DNA from 3 places in the Metabacillus dongyingensis genome. Region 1 is predicted to be linked to each of the others. Evidence: riboswitches for the same ligand, from Rfam matches in the RefSeq annotation. Region 1 holds a riboswitch; each other region holds the start of a gene.

What was found. Region 1 has a riboswitch for lysine ahead of dapA (4-hydroxy-tetrahydrodipicolinate synthase). Riboswitches for the same ligand answer to the same signal wherever they lie in the genome.
Region 2: it holds a riboswitch for lysine, as region 1 does, so the genes downstream of both, K8L98_RS18765 (aspartate kinase) here and dapA (4-hydroxy-tetrahydrodipicolinate synthase) in region 1, are expected to answer to the same signal.
Region 3: it holds a riboswitch for lysine, as region 1 does, so the genes downstream of both, K8L98_RS21840 (amino acid permease) here and dapA (4-hydroxy-tetrahydrodipicolinate synthase) in region 1, are expected to answer to the same signal.

What each region holds. Positions count from the first base shown of each region.
Region 1 is NZ_OK052578.1:297,545-301,494, forward strand. Features, by position in the region: partial or broken gene K8L98_RS26225 (YdeI/OmpD-associated family protein) at 122-283, shown strand; partial or broken gene K8L98_RS26230 (ArsR/SmtB family transcription factor) at 417-743, shown strand; gene K8L98_RS26235 (SRPBCC family protein) at 744-1,136, shown strand; gene dapA (4-hydroxy-tetrahydrodipicolinate synthase) at 1,340-2,227, opposite strand; lysine riboswitch at 2,361-2,539, opposite strand; gene K8L98_RS26650 (hypothetical protein) at 2,848-2,976, shown strand; gene K8L98_RS26245 (alkaline phosphatase family protein) at 3,193-3,950, opposite strand, start outside.
Region 2 is NZ_CP082944.1:3,771,251-3,775,200, forward strand. Features, by position in the region: gene K8L98_RS18760 (YslB family protein) at 286-702, shown strand; gene K8L98_RS18765 (aspartate kinase) at 744-1,976, opposite strand; lysine riboswitch at 2,106-2,289, opposite strand; gene uvrC (excinuclease ABC subunit UvrC) at 2,357-3,950, opposite strand, start outside.
Region 3 is NZ_CP082944.1:4,391,492-4,395,441, forward strand. Features, by position in the region: gene K8L98_RS21830 (M3 family oligoendopeptidase) at 1-1,238, opposite strand, end outside; gene K8L98_RS21835 (twin-arginine translocase TatA/TatE family subunit) at 1,386-1,562, opposite strand; lysine riboswitch at 1,788-1,964, shown strand; gene K8L98_RS21840 (amino acid permease) at 2,111-3,526, shown strand; gene K8L98_RS21845 (CBS domain-containing protein) at 3,557-3,950, opposite strand, start outside.

The DNA of each region.
Region 1 (3,950 bases):
ACTGGATATTTATGTGAGATTATTAAGAAATGCACTTAAACGACAGGCCAGATTAGCGACATAAGCTCCCTGTAACTTTCAAGCCGGGTCTGCTAGACACAACACCAATTAATGTCCTACCGATGAAATCCCTGCCTTGAAAACTGGTTTTGAAGCATTGACGCCGGGAAGGCAAAGGCCATACACTCTTTATTTTTCTAAACCCAAACAATCCAAAACTCGAGAGTCAAGGGTTGAAAAATGTATGCAGCAAATTCTCAATGGAAAGGGATTAAATGATTAGAGGGCATGTTATATGCTTGATGATAGGAGAATAAAACTAATGCTATTGTGGAAAATGAAGAAATTAACAGGACACCAATTAGTGTCATATAATAAAGACACCAATTAGTGTCCAATTTAAAGGGAGAATGATTTTGAACGAAAAAAATCAAGAGCGTGATGTTTATGTAGCCATCGCTGACCCAACTAGACGTAAATTGCTACGTTTGTTGGCGGAGGCAGAAGAGTTACCTCTTCACGAATTAACCGCTCAATTTCAAATGGGTCGTACTGCTGTTTCTAAACATTTGGCTATCCTTAAAGAAGCTGGTCTAGCTGCCGACCGTAAAGTTGGCAGAGAAACAAGGTATCGGCTGAATGCTGCCCCGTTAAGAGAAATTGAGGATTGGGTATCGTTTTACAGGAAATTCTGGAGTGAAAGAATATCTCTTTTAAACCAAATATTACAGGAGGAACAAAAAATGAATTTAACAGTATCCCAAGATTTTAATTTTAAGAGCCCGATCAATAAGGTGTGGAACGCATTAACAGATTCGGATACTCTTGCAAAATGGATAATGGAAAATAACTTTAAACCAATCGTAGGACATAAATGCCAATTCCGAAATGAGCAGTGGAATTTAATTGTAGATTGTGAAGTATTAGTAGTGGACGAGCCTTATAAGTTATCTTATACATGGGTAGGTGATCCGATAAACACTATAGTCACATGGACATTGAAGCAAGAGGATGAAACAACCTACTTACATCTTGAACAAACAGGATTCGAAAAAGAAGATCAAGCGTTCAATGGTGCGAAATATGGTTGGGCGCAAATGGGCGAAGATCTTAAAAAAGTATTAGAGGAAATGTAAGACCAAACTTCTGAACTCTGAACCTTTTTTTTGAGTATTAAGCTAACCTATAGGAAAAAGCAAACGGCTTAGTATAGGACTGATCCGTTTGCTTTTTTAGTGTAAATAATGATACAAAACACATTCCAAATTCAGATGCAATTTTGATTGCAATTTCGGTTTTTGCGATAGGATACGGATCCTGTCCTCTTTAGTGTGTTCTCTTAAGCAAGTACTTCAATGATAGTAGGCTGCAGGACTCTTTGCAGAGCTCTTTTTTCTTCATTGTTTAAAGGGACCAATGGTAAGCGGACATCTCCTACATTTAGTCCTTTCATATTCAATGCAGCTTTTACAGGTGATGGGCTTGGTGCAGTAAATAATGCTTTCATTATTGGGAGAAGGTTACGATGTGCAGAAGAAGCTTCATGAACATCACCATTATTAAAGGCATTGATCATTTCTTGCATTTCATTACCAATGATGTGGGAAGATACCGAAACAATCCCTGTTCCGCCGATTGCTAAGACTGGAAGAGTTAACCCATCATCGCCGCTGTATAACGTAAAATCACTATGTGTTTTGCTGATGATTTGTGCCATGGTATCTAAGTCGCCACTTGCTTCTTTTACTGCCACAATATTGTCTATCTTTGAGAGATGAACAATTGTCTCTACTGACATGTTTACAGCACTTCGTCCTGGGATATTATAAAGCATTACCGGCAATAGGGTTGATTGGGCAATTGCTTTAAAGTGCTGAAATAATCCTTCTTGAGAAGGCTTGTTATAATACGGAGTAACGAGCATAATCCCATCGACTCCTGCTTCTTCTGCCTGCCTAGTTAAGCTGATAGACGCTTTCGTATTATTCGAGCCAGTACCAGCTATAACTGGAACTCTTCCAGCAACAGCTTCTACCACAACTTTGAATAAATCCACTTTCTCTTCTGGTGTTAATGTAGGAGACTCTCCAGTTGTACCAGCTATAACTAATCCATCAGAACCATTATTGACTAAATAGTTCACTAAATTTCTCGCAGCGTTAAAATCAACCTCACCATTACGATCAAATGGGGTAACCATTGCTGTTAAAACTTGCCCAAAATTCATAACTTCACACCCTTTAATAGTATTATTTGAAATTCAGATGTTGTTAGAGACGTTCAAAAGGAAACGCAAAAAAGCAACAACGAGGGATTCGCTGTTGCAGCAGGAACAAAATTTTTCAAAAGTCGTTACCATTGCATAAGATAGCCCTCCATATAGTTTCCTATATGACAGTTCTGCATTTATTCAATAACAGAACCAGCTTTAAGAACATGAGATTCTTTCCGCTTCGGCAAATTCCCCTTTCCACAATAGTCATTGGACCTCATTATCCTCGCATTGTGTACTAATGGTTTTTGCTCCTCTATCTTCTCTTCAAATATTATTGAAGGGAAAATTTTATTTAATTGGTACTAATATAACAAAATATTCTTACTACTTCAAGTCGGATTTAGATCTTTTTTAAAATACAAGAATGATCTGTAGCATTTTTACGATGGAGCACAGCTAAAAAGCTGTCGAAGAAGTTAGAAATCAATGATTTTCAACAAATTAAGTGTTTTATGATAAATCTGTATGAAAAGTTACTCCATTTTATAGGCAGTTTTGACAATTGATATCTCTTATAGCAGGAATTAGTATTTATCTTAGTATACTAAGAATTTCAAGGAGGGGCGGACCACATGACTTATACAAAACGAACGACAGAAAGAAAAGATATAAAAATCCGTGACGTTTGGGAAAAGACAGAGAGGGATATGAAAAAAAGTCTAAAGGCATGCAAAAATGTAAGAATCTTTTTGGAATTATAAGTTTGAAAATCAGTAGGTAAACTGTGACTGATATATATCGTGTTTAACAGATGAGCATGATCTTATATTAAACTCCTATGAAATGACATAACCTGCTGTTTTAAGGGCCACTCTTTTTGATTGATATATATATTATGAAAGGGAATAAAGGAGAATTAATGAAACCAGGTGCATTTTTCTTAATAAAGAAAAATGCACCTGGTTTTTTAACATTTCTTATTTTTTGTATTGAAATAGTCCTGCAGGAAGTTGAGCATCCCAATTTTCTGGTATATCTAGACGCAGCGCATGAGCAACGACAGCAGCTGTATCTATATTTTCTACATCAGACAACACGGTGCCAGACTTAATTGACGTTCCTTTAGCAGTCCAGAAAATGGTCTGTTCTTCTGGGGAGGAACCACCATGACCATAACCTTTTCCGCCATGATCCGTTGTGACGATAATTAGAGTATCCTTCATCAGTCCTTCTTCTTCTAAAGCTTGGACAATTTGTCCAACATGCTGATCAGCTTTTTGTAATGCCTCATACCATTTCAGGCTGCCATAGCCATAGTTGTGGCCTGCACCATCCACTTCATCCAAATGGACAAAAATATTGCGGCTGTTTTTACCTTCTGCTTTTATATAGTCCACCGTTTTTTGTGTCGTATTATTATCGTTCCCGCCATTTACTTTATAAGCACCTGCAGAATCTTCAATAATTCCTTTATTGATCGGTGACCATGTAGTAAAGGAAGCTTGATTAAGCATAGGACGCTCTTGTTTCAGCAATTTCATATAAGATGGATAAGGATTTTTTTCAGGGTAAGGATTACCTGTATTTTCGTTATTCAGACCATGTTTTGAAGGTACAACTCCATGGAGCATGGATCCCCAGTTTTGCCCACTAATTGTCGGCAGCATTGCTTTTGCTTCATATGTTCCAGCGCCTTCACTCATTAGCTTCTGTATATTTTTTGCGTTTGCTTGCT
Region 2 (3,950 bases), on a different replicon from region 1:
AACCTTTTAAAAAAATAAACATTGTATGATAAAATGTGACAAATTTATTGTACTCCCAACGAGTTACAGCGTCAAGAAAACGCGTTCATAAATTTTAATTTTGTGACAAGTCTTATTTTCCACCTATTTTTATTTTCCTGAAATACTTTCACAGCAGTTTTAGAGCTTGTAATTTACTTTTATTTCATGTTCTTACCCGCCCAACTTGATATATAATAAAGGCAGAAAGAGGGGAAGAATGTGAAAAAAAACAGCGAACAAATCGATATAACTCAGCTGAGGGATATGCAAGTGCCCGCATTCGCCTATGAGCTGTTAAGAGAGGTTCTTATTCCGGATATTCTCGGGAGAGAGTCCGCATCTATGCTTTACTGGGCTGGTAAAAGCCTTGCGCGCAAATATCCTGCAGAATCTATAGAGGAGCTTATTGCTTTCTTTTCATTAGCCGGCTTTGGAACTCTTTCATTGGTACATAAGAAAAAAGATGAAATGGAATTTCAGCTTGACGGCGAACTGATCAAAACAAGATTCAAAACAATGAAAGAACCTTCTTTTCAGCTTGAAGCGGGATTTCTGGCACAGCAGGTGCAGCGAATGAACAAGCAGATAACAGAAACCTATGAACAAGTAAAAAAACGTGCGGATAAAGTGCACTTTACAGTGAAATGGGATTACAAAGACATGGAATTTGACAACGATTAAAGGGATGGGTATTCATGATACCCACCCCTTTTTTATCTTATTTACAGCACTTTTGCAGGCTGCTGTGATAATTCAAAGGCATCATGCAGCACTTCTACCGCCTTCACCATATCATTATGGCTGATAACAGTTGACACTTTAATTTCAGACGTGCTGACCATTTTCACTTCAATACCTTCTTCGGCAAGAACATGGAACATTTCTGCCGCCACACCCGGATTTGAGACCATGCCAGAACCGACGATGGAAACTTTTGAAAGACCACCTTCTGATTCTATTTTTTCAAAGCCAAGCTCGGATTGATAGGTTTCAAGTACATGAACGGTTTCTTCCACATCACCTGTTTTCACAGAAAAGGAGAGTGATGCCAAACTGCTGTCTGTTGAACTTTGAATAATAATATCCACATTAATTCCGTGGCTTGCAAGTGTCTTGAAAATAGTAGACAGGGTTTTGAGGCCGCTTGGCAATCCGCTGACCGTGATTCGTGATACTTGATCTTCAAACGCAATTCCTCTTACAACTAAATTCTGTTCCATCTTTGTTTCCTCCTCAATTAAAGTGCCTCTTTCTTTTTCTGAGCTTGATCTGACTTCCAAAGGAACTCCGTAATTTTTTGCAAATTCAACAGCACGGGGGTGAAGTACACCTGCGCCAAGATTGGCAAGCTCGAGCATTTCATCATATGAGATGCCGTCTAACTTTCTTGCACTTTTTACAAAACGCGGATCTGTCGTAAATACACCTGTTACATCTGTATAAATATCACATTTATCTGCTTTAAGAGAAGCTGCCAGTGCAACAGCTGTCGTATCTGAACCGCCGCGGCCGAGCGTCGTTATTTCCTGTCCGTCTGCAAGTCCCTGAAAGCCTGCAACGACAACAACTTTTCCTGCTTGGAGCTGCTCATTGATTTTATCTGAATCAATCCCTGAAATTCTCGCATTGCTGTGGACATTTTCAGTCTTTATGCCAGCTTGCCAGCCTGTATATGAAACAGCATCGTATCCTTGTGCCTGAAGAGCCATAGTCAAAAGAGAGATCGTTACTTGTTCACCAGTTGATAGCAGCATATCCATTTCGCGTTTGCTTGGTTTTTGAGTGATTTCCGCTGCCAGGGAAACTAAATGATCCGTTGTTTTCCCCATTGCTGAAACAACAACTACGACATCATTCCCATTATTTTTTTCCTCGATTGCTCTTCTTGCAGCATTCATAATTTTTTCTGGAGATCCAACAGATGTACCTCCAAATTTTTGTACAACTAAACCCATATCAGCCTCTCGCCTTTCCTATTATATTGATCGTCAGCAGGTAAAAGGGAGAATCTCAGAAAACGCAAAAAAGCAATGAGATTCTCTATCTCATTGCTTGCATAAACGAATAATGGAACTTCATTCATACAATGAGATAGCGCTCCAAGAAAAATACATCTTCTTGACAATTTTACGTCTATTAAACGCAAAACCAGCAAAAGAAAGAAATGGCTCTTTATTTGCTTCGGCGACTCTCCCCTTTCACCCATCTTCAAAGGAATCCATTTTCCTCAGAAGGGCTACTCTTGAAGTTCGCACCTCTACCATCATTTAACGAACTAAACGATCTGGTTATGAAATTAGTTAGAATTGTAGCAAAGAATTTGTCTTTGTGCAATCTATTCTTTCAATTTTTCTGCTAAAAGCTGTGCCGTGATTGCCGGAATCCCTGCGGCCATCAGCTCTTCCAGGGTGGCTTCTTTCATTTTTTTAACAGAACCGAAATGCTTGAGCAGAGTCTTGCGCCGTTTTTCCCCGACTCCAGGTATATCATCCAAGATCGATTGAAAGGCCGTTTTTCCTCTTGTCTGCCTGTGAAAAGTAATCGCAAAGCGATGCACTTCATCCTGGATTCGCTGCAGCAGATAAAACTCCTGGCTGTTGCGTTCAAGTTCAATAATAGTCGGAGGGCTGCCGATCATTAAATTAGAAGTCCGATGTTTCTCATCCTTTACTAGTCCTGCGACAGGGATGGATAAACCGAGTTCATTTTCCAGTACATCTTGAGCTGCAGCCAGATGCCCTTTGCCTCCGTCAATGATAATCAAATCAGGAAGCGGCAGCTCCTCTTTTAGCACGCGCGTGTATCTTCTGCGGACAACTTCACGCATGGACTCGTAATCATCTGGTCCCTGAACTGTTTTAATTTTGTACTTGCGGTACTCTTTTTTGGCAGGCTTACCATCTATGAATACAATCATCGCAGATACAGGGTCTGTCCCTTGTATGTTTGAATTATCAAATGCTTCAATTCTTGCCGGTGTATAGATGCCCATTTTTTCACCAAGCTGATCAATTGCTTTGATTGTTCTTTCTTCATCACGCTCAATGAGGGAGAATTTTTCTTTTAAAGCGATTTTGGCATTCTGATGTGCAAGCAATACCAGATCCTTTTTCTTTCCGCGTTTAGGATGAATTGCTGAAACGTGAAGAAGCTGTTCTGCCATTTCATTATCAACGCTTTCAGGCAGCAGAATTTCTTTAGGCAGAATATGATTGTTCTTGGAGTAAAATTGGCCAAGAAAGGTTAAAAATTCTTCATCCGGCTCCTGGTACAGCGGGAACATGGCAATATCACGTTCTATCAATTTGCCCTGACGGATGAAGAAAACCTGTACGCACATCCATCCTTTATCATAGGAATAGCCAAACACATCCCGATCGACAAAATCGTTCATCGCCATTTTCTGTTTTTCCATGGTTGCATCAATATGGGCGATGGAGTCACGATATTCCTTTGCCCGTTCAAAATCCAGATTCTCAGCAGCAGCCAGCATCTTCTTTGAAAGTTCTTCTTTAATCTGCTTGAAACCGCCTCTTAAAAAACGGGACATCTCATCGACCATTTGACGGTTTTGCTCTTGTGTTACCTTATAGACGCACGGTGCCAGACACTGCCCCATATGATAATAAAGGCAAACACGGTCTGGAAGCGTTGAACATTTTCTAAGCGGATAAAGCCGGTCCAGCAGTTTTTTCGTCTCTCTTGCAGCCTGTACGTTAGGATATGGACCAAAGTATTTCCCATTATCTTTTTTGACATTCCTGGTGACAATAAGACGCGGATGCCGTTCAGCTGTAATTTTAATAAATGGATACGTTTTGTCATCCTTTAGCATGACGTTATATTTAGGATCATGCTTTTTAATTAAATTTAATTCTAAGATCAGCGCCTCGATGTTCGAAGACGTGACGATATATTCAAAATCCCTG
Region 3 (3,950 bases), on a different replicon from region 1:
ACATTCATCGCATAATTGCGGTTAAGCGGATGCACTCCCGCCATTGCATGCTGATGGAAGGCATGGCCCAGCTCATGGGCAAGAGTTGCGATATTTGACGGGGTGCCGGAGAATGTCATGAAGATTCTGGACTGGTCACTTTCGGTAAAACTTGTGCAAAAACCTCCCGGAGCTTTTCCCGGACGATCTTCAGCCTCGATCCAGCGGTTCTCAAATGCTTTTTTTGTAAATGAAGTCAGTTCTTCTCCAAAGTGGCTGAATTGATCTAAGATAAATTCAGCTCCCTCCTGATAGCTGACCTTCGCTTCTTTCCCGCCAATCGGTGCATCGAGATCGTACCAGCTAAGCTTTTCGACACCAAGCAAATCTGCTTTTCTTTTTAAATAGCTTACAAGCGGCTGTTTATTCTCAGAAATCACCTTCCACATGACATCAAGGGTCTCGCGTTTCATTCTGTTGATTTCAAGCGGCTCACTCAGAACATCGTCCCAGCCCCGCTTTTCATATACATTCAGTCTAAAACCAGATAAATGGTTCAGCGTATGGGCAAATAAATCTGCACCGCTTCCCCACGCCTTTTCCCATTCTTCAAACACAGATTTTCTGACTGATCTGTCCGCGCTTGAGAATTTATTGGCTGCCTGGCCTACAGACAATTCATGTACTTTGTCATCTTCTTTGTATGGTATTTTCACTTTGGAGACGAGAGTATCATATAGCTGTCCCCACGCATGATAGCCGTCCACTGACAAGGCATTGATCAGTGTTTCCTGCTCCATCTGCAGTTTGTTTTTTGCTCTGTTCCTGCGCTCGGTCAAGGCAAATTTTAATTCAGTCAAGGCATCAGCATTTACAAGCTCAGGCCAAACCGTATCGTCAACTTGAACGAGCTTTTGATCAAAGGCTGCCAAAGCATTTTGAAACTGAGAACTGAGTTGAGTAACCTTCCCCCGGAGCACGGAGGCATGCTTATCATTTGTATCCTGAGCCTGCAGACACCCGACAAAAGCTCCTGCCTGTCTCATCCGTTTTGCAATACCCTGAAATTTCTCAAGAACCTCTCCTAAAAGGATGCTGTCTTCTTTTGTTTGAGGTACTTTGATGCTCTCTGCCTGCACCTTAAATGAAGGAACATCAACTTCAAGCTCCTCTAAATACTTTTTAAAGGCAACAGATTTGCTTCCACCTTCAAAAAACACATCTAAATCCCACGTTTCAGCATACGTAGCAGCTTTCATCGCCATTCCCCCTGTTATGTATTTCGGGACACTAAATAATCCCTCACTTGTCATTATAAAACAATTAACGAAAAATTTGTACAATTCAACCGGCTAAAAACAAAAGAAAAAGGCATGACGAAGTGTCATAGCCTTTACGAATTTTATTTATTTAATTTGTTTATCTGATTTTGCATCATCGTCGTCCATAAGACCTTTAGTAGCATTCTTAAACTCTCGTAGCGTTTTGCCTGCAGCTTTACCTAATTCAGGCAATTTTTTCGGTCCGAAAAGAAGCAATGCAACAAAAACGATCAACATAATTTCGCCGAATCCTAAGTTCACTATGAACCCTTCTTCCATCTCAATTTAATAGATTATTTATCAGTAAAAAGAAAACGCTGCCTTTGTAAATTATAGTTGATTTATCCATGAATTGCAAAATGAAATTCGGCCAATATTATTTAGGGAAAATTTAGAAATACATGAATTCCATTGACAAAAGGAAGCTGAATTGGTAGTTTTATTTTATTCAAATATTATTTTTACTATAAATCCTCACTATAATCTCGGTGAGGTAGAGGTTGCACCAATTAAGAGTAGATTGCAAGAGGCTAGTGGAGCTGTTGACTGCAAATTCGAAAGGACTTGGTGCCGAAGTTTGAAACAGCCACTTTGTTTCTTGCTGGGACTGTATCGAATAGGTACTGGACTGCCACAGAGAATCTGTGGAGTGCTATCATGAGATTTTTGAGTGAGTTTTTTGTGTATTTTTGCGCATGGACTTGTTCCATGCGCTTTTTGTTTGTCAAAAATGATCCATTTCTTCAAAAAATACACACACTAATTATGCAGCCATAACATTATGGTTCTATTTATAGGAGGTTTCAGCAGTGAAACAGAAAAAATGGGGATTTTGGCTTTTAACAGCCTTTGTAGTAGGAAATATGGTGGGCTCCGGAATTTTTATGCTGCCAAGCACACTGGCACAGACCGCAAGTCCGCTTGGCGTCACAAGCGCCTGGCTTGTAACCGGATTAGGTGTTTTAATGATTGCACTTGTATTCGGAAATTTATCAATCCGCAGACCTGATCTTACAGCAGGTCCGCAAAGCTATGCTAAAGCTTTATTTGATACTCCCAAAAGAGGAAAAGTCGCCGGATTCAGCATGGTGTGGGGATATTGGGTCGCAAACTGGATCAGCAATGTCGCGATCATCACAAGCTTCGCAGGCTACCTTTCTACATTCTTTCCTATTATGTCCGACGAATCTATTCTTTTTTCAATTGGTTCGCAGGATGTTCAATTAGGAAGAGCCGTTACATTTATTGTTTGTACCATTTTGCTTTGGGGCACTCATACCATTCTTTTAACGAACTTGAGCGGTGCAGGCAAATTGAATTTTGTGGCTACTGCTTCAAAAGTAATCGGTTTTATGCTTTTCATCATCGCTGGTTTATTTGCACTGGAGTCAGCAGCGTTTGGAGAATTTTATTTCCCGGTGGAAGCAGAGCCTGGTGTGACTTACGGGCTGACAAATCAAGTTCAATTTGCTGCAATCTCGACTTTATGGGCATTCGTAGGAATAGAGTCGGCAGTCATTCTGTCAGGACGCGCGTCTTCTCAGCGTGATGTAAAAAGAGCGACCATCACTGGCCTAATTATTGCTGTGTTTATCTATATGATTATCACACTTATCACAATGGGCGTTCTGCCGCACGATCAGCTGCAGTCATCTGACAAGCCTTTTGTTGATGTTCTTTCAATCATTATTGGCGATGCCGGTGCAAATGCAATGGCACTATTGGCTGTCGTATCTTTGTTTGGATCAACGATCGGATGGATTCTGCTGTCATCTGAAGTGCCGTACCAGGCTGCAAAATCAGGTATTTTCCCTGCTTTCTTTGCTAAAACAAATAAAAAAGGAAGTCCGAAAAATGCTTTGATAATAACGAATTTAATGTCTCAAATCTTTATTTTCTCAACGATTTCCGGAACCATCAGTGAAGCTTATACATTCTTAACAACATCAGCTACACTTGCCTATCTTTTCCCATACCTTGTATCGTCTATCTTCTTCTTAAAGCTGATTGCCAAAGGAGAGACATATGATCTTATTAAAGGGTCAAGAGTAAAAGACGGAATCATCGCCTCACTAGCCTGTATTTATTCTGTTTGGGTGATTGTTACAGGAACTGCTGATATAAAAACATTTATACTTGGAGTCGGCCTTTTCTTTGCAGGATTTGTGATTTATCCGTTTTTGACGAAATATATGAAAAAACAAGATACTGGCTCAACCATATAATAGAAGGCTGCATGTTGAATGCAGCCTTTTTTAATTCTTTTTCCCCAAAAGCTGAGCTGCGCAATATTCAATAATTTCCCTTCTTCTGATTATACCTATAAAGATTCCCTTATCGTCTGTAACAGGTACGAAATTCTGTTCCATCGCCCTTGTAATAATGTTCTCCATTTCAGCATGAATGGATATTGGTTCATTCTTTCGATGGTAATTAAGATCAGTTAATCGGATTTTTTCTGTGTTATGAAAATGCAAATCAGGTGTGTTTTTCAGCATCCACAGCAAATCACCTTCTGTAAGTGTTGTTACGTACTTCCCCTCATCATCAAGCAGCGGAACGGCTGAATAACGGTGATATTCCATTCGTTCAAGCGCCTGCCTCATGGTGGCATAAATGTTTAAATAAACAACTTCCTTTTTGGGTATA